4 regions of the Paenibacillus sp. RC73 genome follow, and region 3 is predicted to be linked to each of the others. Evidence: riboswitches for the same ligand, from Rfam matches in the RefSeq annotation. Region 3 holds a riboswitch; each other region holds the start of a gene.
What was found. Region 3 has a riboswitch for thiamine pyrophosphate ahead of thiC (phosphomethylpyrimidine synthase ThiC). Riboswitches for the same ligand answer to the same signal wherever they lie in the genome.
Positions count from the first base shown of each region.

Region 1: it holds a riboswitch for thiamine pyrophosphate, as region 3 does, so the genes downstream of both, ABH897_RS26485 (thiamine phosphate synthase) here and thiC (phosphomethylpyrimidine synthase ThiC) in region 3, are expected to answer to the same signal.
Region 2: it holds a riboswitch for thiamine pyrophosphate, as region 3 does, so the genes downstream of both, ABH897_RS23865 (ABC transporter substrate-binding protein) here and thiC (phosphomethylpyrimidine synthase ThiC) in region 3, are expected to answer to the same signal.
Region 4: it holds a riboswitch for thiamine pyrophosphate, as region 3 does, so the genes downstream of both, thiM (hydroxyethylthiazole kinase) here and thiC (phosphomethylpyrimidine synthase ThiC) in region 3, are expected to answer to the same signal.

Region 1 is NZ_JBIYCV010000020.1:20,052-25,431, reverse strand. Features, by position in the region: gene ABH897_RS26490 (ABC-F family ATP-binding cassette domain-containing protein) at 1-1,379, shown strand, start outside; TPP riboswitch at 1,468-1,576, shown strand; gene ABH897_RS26485 (thiamine phosphate synthase) at 1,858-2,472, shown strand; gene thiO (glycine oxidase ThiO) at 2,537-3,685, shown strand; gene thiS (sulfur carrier protein ThiS) at 3,682-3,885, shown strand; gene ABH897_RS26470 (thiazole synthase) at 3,888-4,655, shown strand; gene ABH897_RS26465 (ThiF family adenylyltransferase) at 4,652-5,380, shown strand, end outside.
Region 2 is NZ_JBIYCV010000013.1:71,233-76,612, forward strand. Features, by position in the region: gene ABH897_RS23855 (ABC transporter permease) at 1-420, opposite strand, end outside; gene ABH897_RS23860 (MTH1187 family thiamine-binding protein) at 417-710, opposite strand; gene ABH897_RS23865 (ABC transporter substrate-binding protein) at 1,110-2,156, opposite strand; TPP riboswitch at 2,357-2,466, opposite strand; gene ABH897_RS23870 (pyridoxamine 5'-phosphate oxidase family protein) at 2,732-3,166, shown strand; gene ABH897_RS23875 (bifunctional 2',3'-cyclic-nucleotide 2'-phosphodiesterase/3'-nucleotidase) at 3,389-5,380, shown strand, end outside.
Region 3 is NZ_JBIYCV010000006.1:46,294-51,673, forward strand. Features, by position in the region: gene ABH897_RS15460 (hypothetical protein) at 1-95, shown strand, start outside; gene thiC (phosphomethylpyrimidine synthase ThiC) at 211-1,998, opposite strand; TPP riboswitch at 2,182-2,294, opposite strand; gene ABH897_RS15470 (IclR family transcriptional regulator) at 2,402-3,145, opposite strand; gene ABH897_RS15475 (alpha/beta hydrolase) at 3,445-4,482, shown strand; gene ABH897_RS15480 (Fe-Mn family superoxide dismutase) at 4,738-5,380, shown strand, end outside.
Region 4 is NZ_JBIYCV010000005.1:237,858-243,237, reverse strand. Features, by position in the region: partial or broken gene ABH897_RS14245 (rhodanese-like domain-containing protein) at 1-505, shown strand, start outside; partial or broken gene ABH897_RS14240 (sulfite exporter TauE/SafE family protein) at 515-1,059, shown strand; gene ABH897_RS14235 (DsrE/DsrF/DrsH-like family protein) at 1,094-1,582, shown strand; gene ABH897_RS14230 (metal-sensitive transcriptional regulator) at 1,659-1,925, shown strand; gene ABH897_RS14225 (right-handed parallel beta-helix repeat-containing protein) at 2,132-3,304, opposite strand; TPP riboswitch at 3,398-3,507, shown strand; gene thiM (hydroxyethylthiazole kinase) at 3,571-4,377, shown strand; gene ABH897_RS14215 (fibronectin type III domain-containing protein) at 4,672-5,380, shown strand, end outside.

The sequences.
Region 1 (5,380 bases), on a different contig from region 3:
AAGTGGAATGGACTCCACGTGTACGTTATGGGTATTTGGATCAGCACACCAAGCTGACACCTGGTAAAACGGTGCGGGATGTACTGAAGGACGCCTTTCTCCCATTGTTGGAATTGGAAAAGGAAATGATGCAGATCACTGACAAGATGGGGGAAGCTTCTCCTGAAGAACTGGAAGTGCTGCTGGAACAGATGGGTGAAATTCAGGAACAACTGGATATGGGGGATTTTTATCTCATCGATGTGAAGGTTGAAGAAATGGCGAATGGATTGGGCCTTTCCGCAATAGGACTGGAGCGGGATGTTTCCGCACTTAGCGGTGGACAACGGACGAAGGTCCTACTTGCCAAGCTGCTATTGGAAAAGCCGAATGTGTTGCTACTGGATGAGCCTACCAACTATTTGGATGTAGAGCATATTGAATGGCTTACACGTTATCTGAAGGATTATCCATATGCGTTTATTCTTATTTCTCATGATACTGAGTTTATGAATCAGGTCGTTAATGTCATCTATCATCTTGAATTTGCCAAGCTGACCCGTTATTCAGCCAACTATGAAAAGTTCCTTGAAATGGCAGACCTGAACAAAAGCCAGCATATTGAAGCTTATGAGAAGCAGCAGGATTTTATTAAGAAACAGGAAGATTTCATTCAACGCAATAAGGCGCGCGCCTCTACGTCAGGTCGGGCGAAGAGTCGTGAGAAGCAGCTTGATCGAATCGAGCGCATCGATAAACCGGAAGAAGCGGCTAAGCCAACATTCCAATTTAAAGAAGCACGTGCGAGTGGGAAAACGGTGTTTGAGGGTATTGATTTTGAAATTGGCTACACCCATGCCCTGTTGCCTAAAATGTCCATGACGATTGAACGCGGCGATAAAATTGCGATTGTGGGCTACAATGGTGTCGGTAAATCGACATTGCTCAAAACCATTCTGGGAAAAATTCCGCCGATCAGCGGCAAGACCTATCAAGGGGATTTCTTGCAGCCAGCTTATTTTGAGCAAGAGGTACGAGCAGAGAAAGTTACACCGATTGAGGATGTGTGGAATGAATTCCCGCACTTGAACCAGCATGAAGTACGGGCGCATTTGGCGCGTTGCGGTTTGAAAAATGAGCATATCACCCGTCCGCTATCCGCGCTCAGTGGTGGTGAGCAGGCCAAAGTCCGCCTATGCAAACTGCTAATGCGGGAAAGCAATTGGGTGCTTTTCGATGAGCCTACCAATCACTTGGACATCAAAGCAAAGGATGAGTTGAAACGTGCCTTGAAGGAATACAAAGGAACGGTGCTGCTCGTATCTCACGAACCGGACTTTTATGAGGATTGGGTAACCAAAACGTGGAATGTGGAAGAATGGACAAGTAAAGTCAACTAAATATCCAGTTCTGTACCAAGCTTCACAAGAAGCAGGGTTTGCAGGATTAGGAAATTATGCTAAGCTATCTTTAGCTGATACAATAAAATAGTTACACTAGGGGAGCCGCCCATGCGGCTGAGACGGAATAAACGGATTTCGGACCCTTTGCACCTGATCTGGGTTATGCCAGCGTAGGGAAGTGAGCGCCGTACAAACGAGGTAACGAATTTATTACTTTGTTTGTATGTGGGACGATATACGTATACGGATATAATGATCCGTTTGGTTATTGGACGTACGTTAAACCACTTCCTTCGGGAAGTGGTTTTTTTGCGTTTTCGTTCTTGTTCATATATTCGTATTCATATACCGTACCCCTTCATTTTTTTGCTGGTAAACGTGGTTAGTCCATAACGTATAGCACGATATGAGACTGTAAAGATACAGGGTCAGCTTACAACCATTTAGTCCATTGTGAGGTGAGAATAAGATCGAATTGCACGTAATTACGATGGAAGGCGATTTTAGTGCACATGCACATACTGCCCAAGTGGCTGCTGCTATTCATCCGTATGTTCATTATGTACACGTGCGCTTGAAGCAGAAGGGCGCATCTGAATTGCTTGCTTTAACCCGCAGTATGGTGAATCGAGGAGTTCCTTTACAGCAAATTGCAGTAAATGACCGGGTGGATGTTGCTTTGCTTACCTCCGTTGGAGCTATCCAGCTACCGGCTAACGGATTACCTGTTGCAGCTGTCAAAAGCTTACTTTCAGAGGATATGCGCTGTGGGGTGTCGGTGCATTCCTTGGAGGAGGCACAGGCTGCCGAACGGGCAGGAGCGCATTATGTACTCTATGGCCATGTGTATGAGACTCACTGCAAGCCTGGTGTTACTCCGCGAGGTATAGCACAGCTTGAGCGCATATGCAGGCTGCTGAACATTCCTGTGATTGCTCTAGGCGGCATACAACCACGCCATATTCACGAGCTGTATACTGCGGGTGCAAGCGGAATTGCGGTGATGTCCGGCATCTGGGAGGCTGAGTCCCCCGTTGCGGCTGCGATGGCGTACAAGCGAATGGTGGATCGGGTAGTGCACAGCATGTAGTGGTGAAATGAAAGTAGGAGATCGCTGCAAGCAGAATCGTTAGTGGAGAGGAGAGATGGAACATATGCCAGAGATAAAAACAGAGGTACAAGCTATTGGACACGCTGAATGCTTGGTGATTGGTGGAGGTGTCATCGGTAGTTCCATTGCTTATCATGTGGCCAAGGAGGGTCGCAGTACGATATTGGTGGAACGATTCATTCCGGGCGGGGGAGCCTCAGGGGCTGCGGTTGGGATGCTGGCAGCAGAGAGTGAAGAATTCACCGACCCTGAATTGGCACAGTTCGCTCGCACAAGCCGGGATGCATTTCCCGAGCTGGTTCGTGACCTAGAGCGTTTGTCTGGTGTTTCGGTGGAATTCCGTACAGAAGGATTTGTGACTCCCTTCCGTTCGGAAGCAGAGGGGCAAAAACGCTGGAATGCGGCTATTGCGCAAGAGGTTGATCATCCTGTGTGGTGGGATGCCAGAGAATTGGCTCGCCGAATTCCAGGTTTGGATGGTCAAGTGATCGGGGCTATATACCGATCAAAGGAGACACAGATTTCTCCTGCCCAGCTTTGTCGTGCTTATACGGGGGCAGCTGTCGTACTGGGAGCAACAATATGCTCTGGTACACAGGCGGAGCAACTTGTAGTACAGCATGGGCGAGTTTGCGGCGTACAAACAGACAGTGGCTTTTTTTCCTGTGATCAGGTCATTATTGCTGGAGGCTTGGATAGTATGAGACTGCTGGAGCAGGTCGGTTTTGAATATCCGCTTTATCCGGTCAAGGGTGAGGCTGTTTCAGTCTCCTTGAAGGAACATCCGTTGGAATATACCCTTTACGCCGATGATATTTACTTAGTGCCCAAGCGGAACAACGAGCTTTGGATTGGAGCGACGAGTCTGCCGCATCAGTTTGACAAAGAGGTGAGCATTGGAAGCCTGGAGGGGCTGCTGGCCCGTGCTTCTGCCTGGTTGCCTCGCGTCCGTGAAGCTTCTTTTATATGCACTTGGGCGGGCTTGCGTCCGCAGGCAGTGGCGGGGCGTCCTTGTATTGGGCCTGTTCCCGGCGTAGAAGGAGTATATGCCGCGGTCGGGCATTACCGGAACGGTGTGTTGCTGAGTGAAGCTACCGGGCGTGCGATAGCAGCTCTGTTAAAAGGGGCTAGTGTGGCTGAGCTTGGAATAAGCGGCTTTTCTCCTGAACGTATAAAGGAGGCGAGCGAATGAAGCTGACGATTAACGGTCAGAACATGACCTTTTCCAATCGGATCATTCATGTGGATCAACTGCTGAAAGAGCTGGATTTGAAAGTGAAAACTGTAGTGGTGGAGCTGAATCATCATATATTGACTCGTGAAGATCATGATGAAGCGGTACTGAAGGATGGAGACAGCTTGGAAATTGTACATTTTGTGGGAGGCGGTTAATCATGTTAACGATTGGTAAAGCATCTTTTACGTCAAGGCTGTTATTGGGTACAGGAAAATTCCCTGATCTGGATATTCAATCCAAAGCTGTGGAAGCTGCGGAGACCGAAATATTAACATTTGCCGTGCGAAGATTAAATTTGGAGGAACGGGATAAGCAACATTTTCTGGATACACTGGATTTGAGTCGTTATGCGCTGCTTCCCAATACGGCAGGAGCGACAACGGCGGATGAGGCAGTGCGTATCGCTAAGCTGGCGAGAGCCTCAGGTCTGTGCGACATGATTAAGGTGGAGGTCATTGGGGATAGCAAGACATTGCTGCCTGATCCTTTTGAAACACTCAAGGCCAGTGAAAAACTGCTGGAGGAAGGTTTTATCGTGCTGCCCTACATATCGGATGATGTGATTCTAGCCAAAAGGCTGCAAAAGCTTGGCGTACATGCTGTTATGCCTGGAGCTTCACCCATTGGTACAGGACGCGGCCTGCTAAACCCATTCTCATTGGAACTTATTATTGAACAAGCGGAGGTTCCGGTTATCGTCGATGCCGGCATTCGCTCACCTGGAGATGCAGCAATGGCGATGCAACTGGGGGCAGATGCCGTGCTGTTGAATACAGCTGTATCAGGAGCTCAGGACCCTGTGAAAATGGCTGAGGCGATGAAGCTGGCTGTTCGCGCGGGCAGATACGGCTTTGAGGCGGGCCTGATTCCTGTAAAACGTTATGCATCTGCAAGTAGCCCGACAGAAGGCTTGGTTCAGGCATGAAGGCGACTGAAAAAGCTGGTGTACAAGTACAACCAAGTGATCGCTATTCCAGACAGGAAAGATTCGCCCCTTTCGGGCCGGAAGGACAACGCCGACTAGCTTCGTCCCACGTACTGATCATAGGCGCTGGAGCGCTGGGTACCGGAATTGCGGAAACGCTCGTTCGCGGAGGCGTAGGCACTGTGACCATCGCAGACCGGGATTATGTGGAGTGGAGTAACTTGCAGCGCCAGCAGCTTTTTCAGGAGAGTGACGCCGCAGAGAGGTGTCCCAAAGCAGTAGCTGCCCAGCGAAGACTAAAGGAAATCAGTTCGGAAACGATCATACACGCACATGTACTGGATGTTGGAGTAGAGGAATTGGAGGAGCTGATTCAGGGAGTAGACCTCATTATGGATGCCACCGACAACTTTGATACCCGGCTACTTATGAACGATATGGCACAAAAGCATCGCATTCCCTGGATTTATGGGGGATGTGTTGGCAGCTATGGGGTAACGTATACTATTTTACCAGGGAAAACACCTTGTCTTCATTGTCTGCTTGGAGCTGTACCGTTCGGCGGTGAAACCTGTGATACCGTAGGGATCATTCCACAGGCGGTGCAGATGGTTACGGCCAACCAGACCACGGAAGCTTTCAAGCTACTCGGCGGATATCCTGATGATCTCAGGGGAAAGCTGCTTTCGTTTGATCTGTGGAAAAATGAGTATGTAGCGATAACA
Region 2 (5,380 bases), on a different contig from region 3:
CACAGGAAAAAAGCAGACCAGTGTAATAACCATCAGCTTGGGCAACACGCCAAAACCAAACCACACCATCAGCAATGGGCCGAGAGCGATGGTCGGAATGTTTTGACTAAGAATGAGCAGCGGATACAGAGCCGATTTGAGAAAAGGGATGGTATGAAGAACAATGGCGATCAATAGTCCAGTTGCTGTGCCGATAGCAAATCCCGCCAGCGTTAAGCGAACGGTAGCCCAAGTATGGGCACCAAGCAGCGCCGACTGGGCCATTCCTTCCTGCACGATCAGGGACGGAGCTGGCAGTAACCAGGATTCAACATGTAAATAGGAAACCGCCCCCTGCCAGGCGGCTAAAAAGAAGAGGACCGCCACAAGGGGCGGCCATACGCTTTTCCACCAGGATGCGCTTTTGCCTTTCGGATTCATGGGCGATATTTCTCGGTCAGCTTATCCATGCTGATGCCCTGCGGGTTATGTGCGATTTTGATTTGTGAAATGATGCTTGGACTGCCTGCTTCCGTCAGTGCCTCGTGCATTTCTTTAACCACCTTCAGCAGCTCGTCCAGCTCGCCTTCCATGGTCGTATCCAATGGGTTCACCTGATGTTTGACACCGGAGCGCTGAATAACTTCAATTGCCGTATCTACATATACGTAAGAGTCCTCGTTATTGGGGGTTTTAGGAATTACTTGAATACTGAGCAGTGTGTTAGCCATGTGAATTCACCTGTCCTTCATTGGATTGTTTTTAGGGGAATATGGTGGTTTAAGGCGGGTGAGACCGCTCCGCGTTTCATTTGATCTTACGATCGCTGTTGCCGTGGGATTCATTGAATAAATTTAAAAGGTAAGAATCCCACGGCAAAGGCGAACGCTGCGCTTCTCCAGATTCAAATGAACCGCTGCGCTGCCAACCACCTTAAAACCATCATATTTTTGGGTTTTATTGGTGTGGCATTTTTACAAAAGCAAAATGAACATAAAAACGAAGTGGACGGAATGGTGCTGTACAAGCGTTAGCGGTCGCTTTAAAAGCCTTCCATAGGGAAGCTCGCTTCGGAAGCATCAACCGACTGCGTAGTGGCACAAAGGTACTTTCAAGTTCGATTTACAAGATTAACGCTTGGGCAGGAAGTCGTTTGTGAAGGCTTTATCGACTTCCAAAGGCTTGCTGAGCAGCTTGCGTTCGTACATCCAGTCGGAGTAGTTTTGCCATACTTCCGTTTTTTGTACGCCCCATTGGGCGGCATCGTCCTGATAACGCGGGCTTAGCCATTTTTGGCTGGCGAGTACCAGCTTTTTATCCAGTTCCGGAACCGCTTTGGTCAAGATGTCTGCGGCTTCTTCCGGGTGAGCGATGGTATATTCATAGCCTTGGGCGGTCGCGTCCATGAAGGCCTTGACCAGTTCGGGATCATTTTTAATGGTCTGTTCGTTGCTCACGATGACGGGTGTATAGTAATCCAGACTTTTGGAATAATCTTTTACATACAGCATATCCAGTGGTTCACCCCGTAGTTGGGCTTCAATCCCGGTCCATGCGTAGAAAATCCAGGCAAAGTCGATATCCCGCTTCACGGCTGTAAAATAATCGGCATTACCCATGTTGATGATCTTCACCTTGCTTACATCGCTCTTGTCTGCGTCCATGATGGATTTCATGACCGCTTCTTCTACGGGCGAACCCCAGCCGCCGTATTTTTTACCTTCAAAATCCTTCGGGCTCTTAATCCCGCGGTCAACCGGGGCTGCGAAGCCTGATGTATTATGCTGAATGACCGCAGCGATGGATACGAGCGGTACCCCTTGCGTACGAGCTTGTGTGACTCCCTCCTGATAACTGATACCAAAAGGTACAGCATTGGAAGCAACCATTTGATCGGCTCCGCCCGAACCGGGCTGAACGATCTGGACATTCAAGCCTGCTTTTTCGTAAAATCCTTTGTCCTTGGCGACATAGAGTCCCGTATGATTCGTATTTGGCGTCCAGTCGAGCACGACTTTAACATCCTTGAGTCCCTTGGTCGGGGAGGTCGCTTGGGTATTGGCGGCAGGAGCCGCGCCTTGTGGTGCAGAGGGGGAGCCTCCGCCGCAGGCGGTCAGAGTCAGGGTCATGAGCCACAGACTGATCAGCCCTAGGCTTAACATTTTCATGCGCTTCATCGTTGTGTTCTCTCCTTTTATTACCCGTAATCCGTCGGATCAGACAGCTTATGTTTCCCATTTTACAAAAATAACTTCTGCCGGACGCTATCTGTTCCAACAACATCATCTTCAACAAAAAAAGCGCCCCGATGTTCCGGGACGCTTGCGCTTGTATATACCAAAGTAAGGGATGGCCCGCCGTAATAAGAAAAAAGGGGCGCATCTTGCTTAAGCATTCCTACGCTGGCATTACCCAGATCAGGTTGTAAGGGTCAGTGTCTTGGGACACACTCTCAGCCGGCCGATTCCAGCACCCCTGGCATTGTATAGTCGAATGGGTTATTCAATTCGGGTTTACTACGACGATTATATGCCTAGAAGGCGGGTCTGTCCAGCATTGGGGAAGAAGTGACGGTTCATTTGCTGTACGCTAGGGTACACTTTTACTGTGAGCTTTGTTCTGAAAATGACCATGATCCCATCGGTTGATGTTGTTTTACAGAACTGCCGCAGGTATGGTTTGATGAGCTGGTGTCGGATCATGGCATGGGCATTCACAGGAATTCTAATTTGCGAAAAGGAGTTGTTGTACCGTGGGTAAAACGGAAACATTGGATCGCAGCCAACTGGAACAAGCCATTGTAAAGGCTTTGGATAACAACAAATTTTGCTCGTTGGGTACAGTAGAAGGCGGCAAGCCGAAGGTGCGCTATATGGCTCTTTTTAACGAAGGGCTGAACATTCATCTCGCGACAGATCGCAAAACACATAAGGTGGAAGAGCTGAAGGATAATCCAAACGCTTATCTGCTGCTGGGCTATGAGGTTGGCGGTACGAAGGAAGTCGTGGAGGTTGAGGCTACTGTCCGGGTAACGGCTGACGAGGGACTCCGCAAACAAGTGTGGAATGATTCGTTGAAGGAATGGTTTTCTGGCCCGGATGACCCCGATTATGTCATTCTGGATGTGAATCCGACTCGTATTGAGTATGTGGGTAAGCAAACCGGACGTCAGGTGTGGGAGAAATAGAATTGGATAGAATATGAGGAAACCAGCAATTCTCCGAGTTATTTGGGAGGTTTGCTGGTTTTTATGTTTGCGGAAAATTAATTATTTTTTCATAAATAAATGGAGTAAATGACTACTCTTTTGTCCGGCGTTGGATTAAAATAGGAATGGTGGGCTCAAAGCTTACATATATGTGCAAAAGTATGTGTATGAGGCCTACATCTTAATGAGGAGGGATATATTTTGATATTTCATAAAAAATGGTTTAGAGGGCTTACAGCAGCAGTCGTTGCCTGTAACATGCTGGTGTTTTCAGCCGCTCCGTCTTGGGCTGCCAGCGAATCCAAGGATAGCGGTACAGTGAATTTGCGGATCATGGAAACAACGGATATTCATGCGGCCTTGATGAATTACGATTACTATGCGGACAAGGAAACGAACGAATATGGCTTGATTAACACAGCTGGACTGATCCAGCAGGCGCGCAGTGAAACGAGAAACAGCCTGTTGTTCGATAACGGCGACTTGTTGCAGGGCAATCCACTGGGTGATTATATGGCCAGAAGCAAAACCTTCGAGAAAGAAGGCGGTGTCCATCCAGTCTACAAGATGATGAACTTTATGGGCTATGATGCGGCTACGGTGGGGAACCACGAATTTAACTATGGTCTCGACTTTTTGGAAAGATCACTCAAGGGAGCTGATTTTCCTTACGTAAATGCGAATGTGTATTACGATGATGGGGGCCAAGGGACTAAAAATTATTTTACCCCTTATCGGATTCTTGATAAAACGGTAACGGATGAGAAGGGGAAAGAGTATACGCTCAAAGTGGGCGTGATTGGCTTGGTAACGCCCCAAATTACACAATGGGATGAAGGCAATTTGAAGGGAAAGGTCGTTACCAAGGACATTGTGGAAACGGCAAAAAAGTTTATTCCTCAAATGAAAACCGAGGGTGCTGACATTATTATTGTGCTGGCACACACAGGTTATGAGGATGTACCGCAGACTCCGATGATGGAAAATGCCGTTAAATATTTGAGCAAGGTAGACGGAATTAACGCTATTTTATTTGGACACGCGCATAAATCCTTCCCCGGCCCTGATTTTAAAGAAATGAGCGGTGTAGACCGGGATAAAGGAACGATCAATGGTGTGCCGGCTGTAGAAGCTTCCTCATGGGGCAAGGAGCTAGGTATTATTGACCTGACCCTGGAAAAGAAAAAATACGAGTGGAACGTAACAAATTCACAGTCTGAAGTGCGTCCGGTTGTGAATCCCAAAACTCAGGCTGTGCAGATGAATCCTGAGTTTAAACTGGTAGATGCGATCAAGGAAGAGCATACAGGAACGCTGGATTATGTTCGTCAACCGGTAGGAACCACAACCGCACCGATTAACAGTTATTTTGCATTAGTGCAGGATGACCCATCCATTCAGATTGTGACGAATGCACAAAAATGGTACGTACAGAACCATCTTAAAGGGACCGAATACGAAAATCTTCCCGTATTGTCGGCTGGCGCCCCATTCAAGGCTGGTGGCCGAAACGGTGCCGAGTATTACACCAACATTCCTGAAGGCACGATAGCCATTAAAAACGTGTCCGATCTGTACGTGTACCCGAACACGGTTCAGGCCGTAGAAGTTACCGGTGCTGAAATTCAGGAATGGCTGGAGTGGTCTGCGGGCCAGTTCAACCATATCGATCCAAAGAAAACCGAGGAACAATCGCTGATTAACAAAGATTTCCCTACCTACAATTTTGATGTCATTGACGGTGTGAAGTACCAGATTGATGTGACTCAGCCTGCACGATATGATGCCAAGGGAACCGTTATTGATCCTTCTGCTCATCGTATCAAGGATTTACAATACAACGGGAAAGCAATTGATCCTGCACAGAAATTTATCGTAGCGACCAACAACTATCGTGCTTCCTCATCCAAACTGGCAAATCCGGATGGCAAACGCATTGTGATGGCAGCACCGGACGAAAGCCGCCAAGTCGTTATTGATTACATCCGTACGAACGGAACGATTAATCCGGCTGCGGATGGCAACTGGTCTATTGCTCCTTTCGGTGAGGCTAAGGTTACCTTCGAATCCTCGCCTGATGCAAAAGACGTGCTTGCCGGAAACCAGCAAATTTCATTCCTCGGCAGCGCGGCTGACGGCTTTGCAAAATACAGCTTGAAAGCTGGCGCGAAGCCCAATGCAGCAACGACTCCT
Region 3 (5,380 bases):
GTGCCAACGCGGTGAGTATGCAGAAGAAAGAAGACAGCTCGGAGAAGAAGCTCAGCTTTCAGGACATTTTGAATGAGAAAATGGGTAAAAAATAAAGCCGCCCTTTATCCGGTTGCATGATCTCGCTTTACATAAGCTAAAAAGCCGTGGCCCCTACAATCTGTAGAGAACCACGGCTTTTGTTATTCATGCGTTCATAAGTTTAAGGATTTACTGCCCGTCATCCCGATACTGCTCTGCCTTCTCACGCATCCCGGCGGCTACCGCTTCTTCGGTGTTCAGCCCCTTATCCGCCGCATAGGCGCGAATGTCCTGCGTGATACGCATACTGCAAAACTTGGGACCGCACATCGAGCAAAAGTGTGCTTCCTTGGCTCCCTCTGCTGGCAGCGTCTCATCATGGTAGGACAGAGCCCGCTCAGGGTCGAGCGAAAGATTGAACTGATCGCGCCAGCGGAATTCAAAGCGTGCCTTGGACAAAGCATCGTCCCGCTGCTGCGCCCGTGGATGGCCTTTTGCCAGATCGGCAGCATGTGCCGCAATTTTGTAGGTAATGACACCCTCGCGGACATCATCCTTGTTCGGCAGGCCCAAATGCTCCTTCGGCGTAACATAGCATAGCATGGACGTCCCGAACCAACCGATCATTGCCGCCCCGATAGCCGAGGTAATATGATCATATCCGGGTGCAATATCCGTCGTGAGCGGTCCCAGTGTATAAAAGGGAGCTTCCTTGCAAATTTCCATTTGCAGTTCCACATTCTCCTTGATTTTGTGCATCGGGACATGTCCCGGTCCTTCAATCATGACCTGAACGTCGTGCCTCCAGGCAATTTGCGTTAACTCACCCAACGTATCCAGCTCAGCAAACTGTGCCTCATCATTCGCATCATAGATACTACCCGGACGCAGACCATCCCCGAGGGAAAAGGCCACATCGTAGGCTTTCATGATTTCGCATATTTCCTCAAAATGCGTGTACAAAAAGTTCTCCTGATGGTGCGCAAGGCACCATGCCGCCATAATCGACCCTCCACGGGACACAATTCCTGTCATTCTACTTGCCGTCATCGGAATATACCGCAGCAGCACGCCCGCATGAATGGTGAAATAGTCCACGCCCTGCTCCGCCTGCTCAATCAGCGTGTCACGATACAGCTCCCACGTTAGCGCCTCGGCTTCGCCGTTCACCTTTTCAAGCGCCTGATACAGTGGTACAGTCCCAATCGGCACAGGGGAGTTACGGATGATCCATTCACGTGTCGTATGGATGTTACGGCCTGTGGACAGGTCCATGACCGTATCCGAGCCCCAGCGTACAGCCCAGGTCATTTTCTCCACTTCCTCCTCGATGGAGGACGTAACCGCAGAATTACCAATGTTCGCATTAATCTTCACGTGAAAATGACGCCCAATCACCATCGGCTCACTTTCCGGGTGGTTGATATTTGAAGGCAAAATAGCTCGTCCAGCCGCCAACTCCTGTCGAACAAACTCAGGTTCCACCCCTTCGCGGATGGATGCAAATTCCATTTCGGGCGTAATGATCCCTTGCCGCGCATAATGCATTTGCGTTACACTACGCCCTTGCCGCGCACGGAGCGGACGGTTGGTTACGCCGGGAAATTCAGCCGTCTCCCGTTTGGAGCCGGGCTTCAACCCGTTATCCTCTGGCTTGACGGCACGCCCCTCGTAAGCCTCCACATCGCCCCGTTCCAGTGCCCAAGCCCGCCGTAATGGAGGCAAGCCCTGACGGATATCGACCTGATAGGCTTCGTCGGTCATGGGACCGCTCGTATCGTACACACGTAACGGCTCATGATGCTCCGTGCCCTGTGGCGTATGTGTGGGATGCAGGGCGATTTCACGCTCCGGTACGGCAATGTCCGGCCGCGAGCCTTGAATATATACCTTGCGGCTCCCCGGAAAGGGCTTCACCCCTCCTGTCTGTTCATCCACTGCGTTCCCTGCTGTTCCTTCTGTTTCTGTCGGTTTCATTGTCCATTCCTCCCGTTTCGATGAAATGACACACCGATCCGGAACCATCCCCAGGCTGGCTGATCTATGCAAAAAAGCCGGTTCCCCAGGGAACCGGCTAATCTAACGAAACAGCTATGCAGACGGCTACGCACGCGGAATCATACTCCGATGCATTGCCATAGACAGCGGCTACGTATACATTTCAATGGCCGATTACTTCCCTACGCTGGTATGATCCAGATCAGGTGCAAAGGGTCCGAAATCTAGTGCGATTCCATCTCAGCCCGGCATTACAGGCTCCCCCAGTAAATGTGATAATTCTATTCGCATGAGGCGGCTATAACTGACAACCCGCCATCCCCATCAGATTACTTCAAATTTACGGCTTTGGCAACCCTTCTCTGGTCCCTTTTTCCAAAGATTATGGAAGCATAAGCCCCATTTCCTTTGCCGCCTCGATCAAAATCGGTGCAAAATCATGCAGCGTCTCGGGCGCTAGTCGGCTGACCGGACCGGATACAGACAAGGCCGCAGCGACCTGTCCCTTCCGATTCACGATAGGCGCAGCCACAGCAGCAGCGCCCGGCTCCCGCTCCTCATAGCTGGTCGCATAGCCCTTCTCACGAATATCCTGCAATTGAGCCTTATAGACCTCCGGGTCTACCGAGGGCGGCCATTCATCCCCGCTTAGCAGGGCTTCCAGCTCCTGCTGCGGCATAAAGGCCGCCAGCACCTTGCTGGAGGCTCCTACAGCCAGCGGCATGCTTGCACCCACTGGCGCAACGCGGCGGATCGCCTGATTGCTCTGCACGGCCTGAATGCGGATACGCATACTGCCATCGCGCAGGTATAGGCTGACCGTTTCGCCCAGACGGTCACGCAATCCTTCCATCGCTGGCTGTAATAGAATCGCCGGCTCGTCGCTTTGCGACAGATGGGTGGATAGCTCCCATATCCGGATGCCGAGCCGGTATTTTTCCGTTGCGGGATTCCGAACGACAAAGCCCCGATCCTCCAGCGTGGTCAGCAGCCGATGAACGGTACTTTTATGTAAACCAATTTTGGAAGCAATCTCTGTTAGACCCAGATCGGAATCTCCAGTAAAACACATCAGTATATCAAGCGCACGCTCCACGGCGCGAACCGTTAATTTACGGTCTTCCATTGTGAACCGCTCCTCTTTGTTCCATATTCGTTTCACACCATGAAACATGGTTACATAAATTATATAGAATAGTCGCGGCTACTGTAAACCAATGTTTTTGTGACAGCCATATTACAGAACGAGAACAAACATCGACAAATCTTTGCATCATTTTTACTTTTCCGGTTCAGCCGTTGACTTTGGATAACACGCATCATACGATAATAGGTATCTATACGGACATAAACTATCATTTTCAAGTGGAATTGTACCTAGAATTCTATGAAACGGAGTTCATTTTTATATAAGGAGGCTCTTACATGATTTCGACATCCCAGCGCAGCTCTCAGCTACAGCATGCTGTCCATGAGCCGTCCACCCCACTGATCAACCCCCGGCTGCTGCGAATCAAGCATGTCGTTATTGCCTTGCTGCTGTCGGTCGTATTTTTTCTATTGTTTTGCTTTATTACCCTGCACGCCTATATCGCATGGGTACTGACGAATCCAACCGTCGCGCCACTGTACTCGAACCCGATGCAGGCCAAAGGAATGCCCTACGAGGATGTCAGCTTCCCCGCCAAGGACGGCAGCCGGATGGTGCAGGGCTGGTATATCCCGGCGGATCAATCGAAGAAAACGATTATTTTCAGCCACGGTTATGGGGCCAACCGCGAAGAAAGCTGGATTCCGATGTATGATCTGGCGCATTATGCCCACCGTTTGAATTTTAACGTTGTCATGTTCGATTACGGATTCGCATCACAAAATAGCAAAGCCGTCGCAACCGGAGGCAAAGCGGAATCCCAGCAGCTTCTCGGGGCGATCCAGCTTGCGAAGCAACGCGGTTCCTCGGAGATTATCGTATGGGGCTTCTCGATGGGGGCAGGAACTGCTCTTCAGGCGGGCTTGCAAACCAAAGATGTGGACGCCATGATTTTGGACAGCACCTTCCTCCTGGAGCCGGATACGCTGTACCATAACATTCATAATCAAATTGATCTGCCGCGCCATCCATCTCTGGAAATTCTGGAGCTGCTGTTTCCAGTCTTGAACGGTACCAGCCTGCATCAGATTCCATACCAAGAGGTCAAAGCGGAAAACTATCCGTTCCCGATCATGTTTGTACATGGGACGCAGGATGAAAAGGCTCCTTACCCGATTGCGGAAAAGCTCGCTGCCAATCAAACCAACCCGCTTTCCAGTGTATGGATTGTCAAAAACGGGCTGCATGAGCTTATTTTCAGGGAGCATCCACGTGAGTATTTGCGGCGGGTATCGACGTTTTTAAGCGGTGTACAAGAGCTGGAGGACAAGAAAACTATCGCTAATGCCAGTAAACAAACGACTACGAAGTAAGGGGTCTATTTTAGAAGCCATACTCCTTTCAACATAGAGAAGCCCGTCTGTGGACACTTAACCCGTGCCGCAGCGAGGCTTCTTTTTTTGCGTCCAACTATGTATTCATTGCCCCACATTACATGTCCGCGCCGGATCGGGGAGTTTATAGACATATTCCCGATGAGACGGCGAATATACTGGGTACGTATGCATCCGGGTCAGGTTCTTGGGACCAGCCCGGATAGCCATAGTGGGATACGGGAGGTAAAAACGATGCTGAGTACTTACGGGTCTTTCCTGCCCTTACGTGTGCTGGAGGAAATCCGGCATTGGAAACAGCAGGAAAGCTGGCATGTGGAAGTGATTAAGTCCGCTACAGAGGGCCTGGAGCCTGCCTACGTGCGGCTGCTGGATGACTGGAGGACGGTATTCGAACAGACGGAACGCACCGCTATAGAGCTGCTTGAAGAGCAGCGAAGCGCCCTTGATCCGGCAGATCAGGCGTGGCATCGTCAATGGGAGCGGTCGGCGGCGGCTGCACAAGCACAAGCCGGGCATCCGGGGCAATCGAGAGAATTGGGGTCAGGATCGGCACCAGAAGAGCTACAATCGATTGAGGCAACGGCAGGAGTGACATCAGATTCACAGCCTGTCTCACAAGAGCTGAATCGTCGTCTGGACGAATTGCTGCAAACCGCAAACCGCCAGTCACAAGAATATGTACGGCAGCTCAGTCTGCTGACCGAGCACAGCCATGCGTTACGACAACAGCCGAAATCCACCGGAATTGTACTGCATGCGGCATATGAGAGCCAGTATTTCCTGATCTCGACCAACCCCTTTCAGGAGCCCGGCTCCATTGCGCGGGCCACTGCGTTGTTTCATGTGGCGGCAGAGGGTGAGGATTACCCCGAGG
Region 4 (5,380 bases), on a different contig from region 3:
AAGATGGTCATGCCATTACGGTTGGTAACACAACGATTAACATCCAGCCGATTTACTCTCCTGGTCACACCATCGGCAGCACATCCCTAATTGTGGATCAGCAATATCTGCTGACCGGAGACATTTTGTTCATTCAATCCATTGGCCGTCCAGATTTGGCGGTGAAAGTGGAGGATTGGGTTGGCGACCTGCACACCACACTTTATACCCGTTACAAGGATTTGCCGGAAGATTGATCGTACTTCCTGCGCATTTTGGCAGCATCACGAAGCTGGGTAAAGGGGGTAAAGTTTCGGCACGATTAGCAGACATTTACCAGACGAATCCGGGTTTAAGCCTGCAAAGTGAGACTGAATTTAGAAATAGAGTGACTGCTAACTTACCAGAACACCCTAATGCCTATCAAGAAATTCGGCAGACCAACATGGGAAAAAAAGCACCAACGGAAGAAGAACAGCGAGACATGGAAATAGGACCTAACCGCTGTGCCATACATGACAACTAAAGTGGGTGCATGATGGATATTCTTCTGTATGGAATTATGGTGCTCCTGGGTCTGATCGGCGGAATGGTATCTCATTTTCTGGACGAACAAGTGATCAATATCATTTACGGGATGCTGGCGATGATCGCCGTCGTGCTGATGTTTATACCAAATAAAGGGAAACTCGAACAATCCACAAGCGAAATTACGTTTAACAAATGGATTGCGGTGGGGTCTGCCTTTTTGGTCGGTATCATATCAGGCGTCGTAGGTGCAGGAGGGGCATTCATTTTATTCCCATTATGTTAACCGTGCTCAAGATTCCTACCCGAACGACCATTGCATCCTCACTCGCTATTGTGTTCATTTCCGCCATTGGCGGTGTGATTGGTAAAATATCAACGGGCCATATTCCGATTATCGTAACTGCTTTTACGATATTGGGGAGTTTGATCGGCGCATCTCTGGGATCCAAATGGAGTGCGAAAATCAATCCAGTTATTTTGCGATACAGTTTAGTGGTATTGATCCTTCTTACTGCCATTAAAATTTGGAGTTCCATATTAGGAGTTTAAATAAGAAAGTTGTAGTGAAAAAGGAGCTTACAGGATGAATCAGGAATATACTCAGCAAAAAACAACCATCGTATTATTTAGCGGGGAGCTGGATAAGGCTATCGCTGCATTTATTATCGCGAATGGTGCGGCAGCTTACGACCATGAAGTGACCATCTTCTTTACGTTTTGGGGGCTAAACACGCTGCGTAAGGAGGAACTCGTACGCACAAATAAGGGGCTACTCGAAAAAGCCTTTGGCTGGATGATGCCGCGTGGACCCCAAAAGCTTGCATTGTCCAAAATGAATTTTGCAGGACTCGGCCCGCAGATGATCAAGCATGTCATGAAAAAGCATAATGCGCTTTCCCTTCCGCAGCTTATTGAGCTGGCACAAGAGCAGGGAATCAAGCTGGTGGCCTGCACCATGACCATGGATCTGCTAGGGCTGCAACAGGAAGAGATGATGGACGGTTTGGAATATGCCGGAGTAGCTGCCTACCTGGGGGATGCTTCGCAGGGCAAGGTAAATCTATTCATTTAGGGTGTCCTAATTATTTTTTTGGTTTATAATATACCTATACATGTATATGATTAAATCAAAAAGGAGTCTATACCTTATGGATTACAATTATAGTGATGAACTGAAAACGCGCCTGAGAAGAATTGAGGGTCAGGTGCGTGGGGTACTTCGTTTAATGGATGAAGGACAGTCCTGCAAGGACGTAGTAAGCCAGTTATCTGCCGTACGCAACGCATCAGATAAAGCGATTGCCCAAATCGTAGCAGAGAATCTGCAACGTTGTATATTGGAAGAGCAAGAAGCTGGTGGAGATACAGATAAACTTGTTAAGGAAGCGATTCAGCTTCTAGTAAAAAGCCGTTAAGGAGGTCATTTTCGGTCAATTGCTGGAAAGACAACACGAGCTTGATCCGAAGTAAGAAAAGATTATGGTATGCAGAAGCGGAAACCGCAGCGGGCTGGCATGTGAATTACTTGGCGAAAAAGGTTTTCATGCGGTTAATATGATCGGTGGCATGAATGAGTGGACAGATACAACGGTATAAGCATAAAATTTTTCTTAGGGCAATATTATTTCAAAAAATTATTGCCCTCTATACATAAGGAATACTGAACATAAGTGCCTAAATTTTGATTGAAATAAACACGATTTTGAGAAGTTTCCTTCGTAACCCGAATGCCAAAATCCCCATTTCCATTGGATATGATTTCATTTAAATGAATGCTGGATTGTTGAACATCCGTTTCCAGATAAATACCGTTCGAATCACTCGTCCAATCACGAATTTTACCACGCCCTTTCCATGCTCCAAAATTAGAAATGTTATTACTGGAAATATTGATTTTAGAACATCGCAAAACCTGGATGCCCGAGAAATCAGGATGATCAATCGTGTTGAACATCACGTTAATACCGCCAGAGAGCTGATCCAGTTCAATGCCAAAAAAGCGAGTGTCCAAGATAATATTATAAACAATCTCTAATCCATGGTATCGACTGCTTAATGAAATAGGGTGCTCTAAATTGCGGGAAACACGAATACCTGAATTGATCGAACGAAGGATGATGTTCCTTTCAATGCGATTGTTATAAGCGGGCAATGAGTAAGAGATACCGGAGAGAGGAGAATCCTTAATGAGATTGCCCAATACTTCGGAATCACGGCACATATAAAAAGAGATCGAGGAGCCAAATACATTGTTATAGCGCACTTTACCATTTTTCTGAAGAGAAAAGGATATGCCATCCCCTATAAAATCAGAATATACGGTGTTATTTTCAAACACATTTTCATTATCGAGATGATTTTCTTCTACTGCTGCAATCGTTTCTGCGCCTGCTGCCACCTTTGGACCAGCAAAGTATACGGCAAAAATACTTGCAGTACCTAAAATTTTATTTCCTTCAATGCGGGTACGGTTAGAGGATGCAATAACAAGAGCTGCTTGAGCAGAGTGAGTTAATGAATCTAGGGTTAAACGGGTAATTGAAACATCATTGGCGTTAATTGTAATTAAGTCCTTTGAAGGATCGGTTTGACGGAGTATCGTATGTTCAACGGATTCACCCTGTATTTTTGTAGCATGATTTTGAATCAGCACAGTAGAAGAAACATTGTAAATACCGTTTTTCACAAAAATATTTGTTTCATTGGATGCTAAGGCTTCAATTAGAGAAAGGTAGTCACCCGATCCATCAGCGGCTACAACAGCAGACGGGGAGGAGGCGATAGATTTGTCCAAAAAGTAAACCTCCAAACGTTTTCTACATATTGCGATCCATGTCTTTATGGCAATTACCTGTTGATTTTTGTACGACGAACCCGTAACATTAGAAAAAAATATAACGGGAGCCTGTGGAAGCAAGCTGAGAGTACGACTAAGCCGTCGTAGACCGTGTGAACCTGTTGGATAATGCCAGCGTAGGGATATAAGTGTATACATATGTATAAGCCAACAGCCTTTCACAGGTTCCTGAAGAAAGAAGGTTGTTTTTTGTGTTAGATAATATGGCTTTGTTGCTACAAAATATGCGGGATACGAATCCGCTCATTCACAATATAACCAATGTGGTCGTCACCAATTTCACGGCGAACGGACTGCTCGCGCTCGGCGCTTCACCAGTTATGGCATACGCCAAAGAGGAAGTCGCAGATATGGCCCGAATTGCAGGGGCGCTTGTACTTAACATCGGTACGTTAAATGAAGAACTCGTAGAGTCTATGATTGTGGCTGGTTTATCGGCTAATGAACATGGGGTACCCGTGCTGTTAGATCCCGTGGGTGCGGGAGCGACTCCATTCCGCACAGCCTCCTCCCTCCGTATTCTGGATCGGGTCAAGGTGGATATTGTTCGTGGTAACGCTGCTGAAGTTGCACAAATCATTGGCGAAGACATGCAGATTAAAGGTGTCGATGCTGGAGAAACAGGTGATTTGAATATTTCACAACTTGCAGTCAAAGCAGCCCATCAACTGAATACCATTGTTGCAATCACCGGCAAAGAAGACGTCATTACCGACGGCCGTATAGGGTGGATCATTGAAAATGGCCATAGCCTGCTTACCAAAGTTACCGGGGCTGGTTGCCTATTAACTTCGGTACTGGGCGCTTTCACTGCTGTCGAAAACGACAGGCTTACTGCTGGTATGGCAGCGCTTGCTGTATATGGTGTTGCTGCTGAAATGGCAGCGGAACGAAAAGGCACGGAAGGACCAGGAAGCTTTCAGATCGAGCTGCTTAATATGCTGTTCGCTATAACGCCGGACGATGTACGCCAGTACGGTAGGGTGCGCCCGCTAGATCGGATATTCTGAAATCAAGCATAAATCATACGATTATCTTTGGTATCCGCGCTGGGCGCGGTTTTTTATGTATGCAAGTCCTTGTTCTTCTATTGGGGCAAGAGCTTGTACTGATAGTCTGGGAACGGAAGTACAACTCAATGGAGTCGATCAGTCTAAACATTTCCTATAAATATTCCGATAACTATTAAATGGGCACCTACTGCTCATGCCAAATATTGCCAATTATGTATTGCAGCAGTGGATTTTTGTAAGCTTGCTTACTGGTTAGACAAATACATATTGTTATCAAGGAGAGCATAGATCATGAATAAGAAGCGCTTGCGCCAATGGATGGCTCCGTTCGCAACGGCTACACTGATTTTAAATACGGGATATGGTATCTGGGGAGGGACGGATGCGGTGGCGAGCCAATCCGCTGCTCTGAGTATTGCACCAGCAGAGGTGAGCAATCTGACAGCGGTTCCGTTAGATACAACAAGGGTGAATTTGTCTTGGACCAACCCGTCGGACATCAATTTTGACCATGTAAAGGTGATCGGTGTCAGCACCGACGTGTATGTAGATAACATCCTAAGTAACTCTTATACGCTGAGCGGCTTACAGCCGAATACGACATATACCTTCCGAGTGAAGACGGTGGGTAAGAGTGGTAATGAATCTCAAGGTACTACAGTACAGACTAAAACAGCTTCCGTTGATGCTCCTGTAGATAAGACACCACCAGGAGAGGTAAGCGGGCTGACAGCGACGAATGTGGGTTACAACGCTTTTACTGTGAATTATATATTGCCGAAGGATGCTGACCTGAACCAAGCCATTATCTATTTAAATGACAAAGAGGTGCAGCGAACTACAGGGACGTCCTATACGTTCAGTGGATTGATTGCTTCGACAAACTATAAGGTAACAGTTAAGACAGTGGACAAATCCGGCAACATATCTGGAGGGGTCAATATTCCGGTTACGACAACAGCGCTCACCGTCGATACAGTGCCAGAAGTAACAGGAGCTT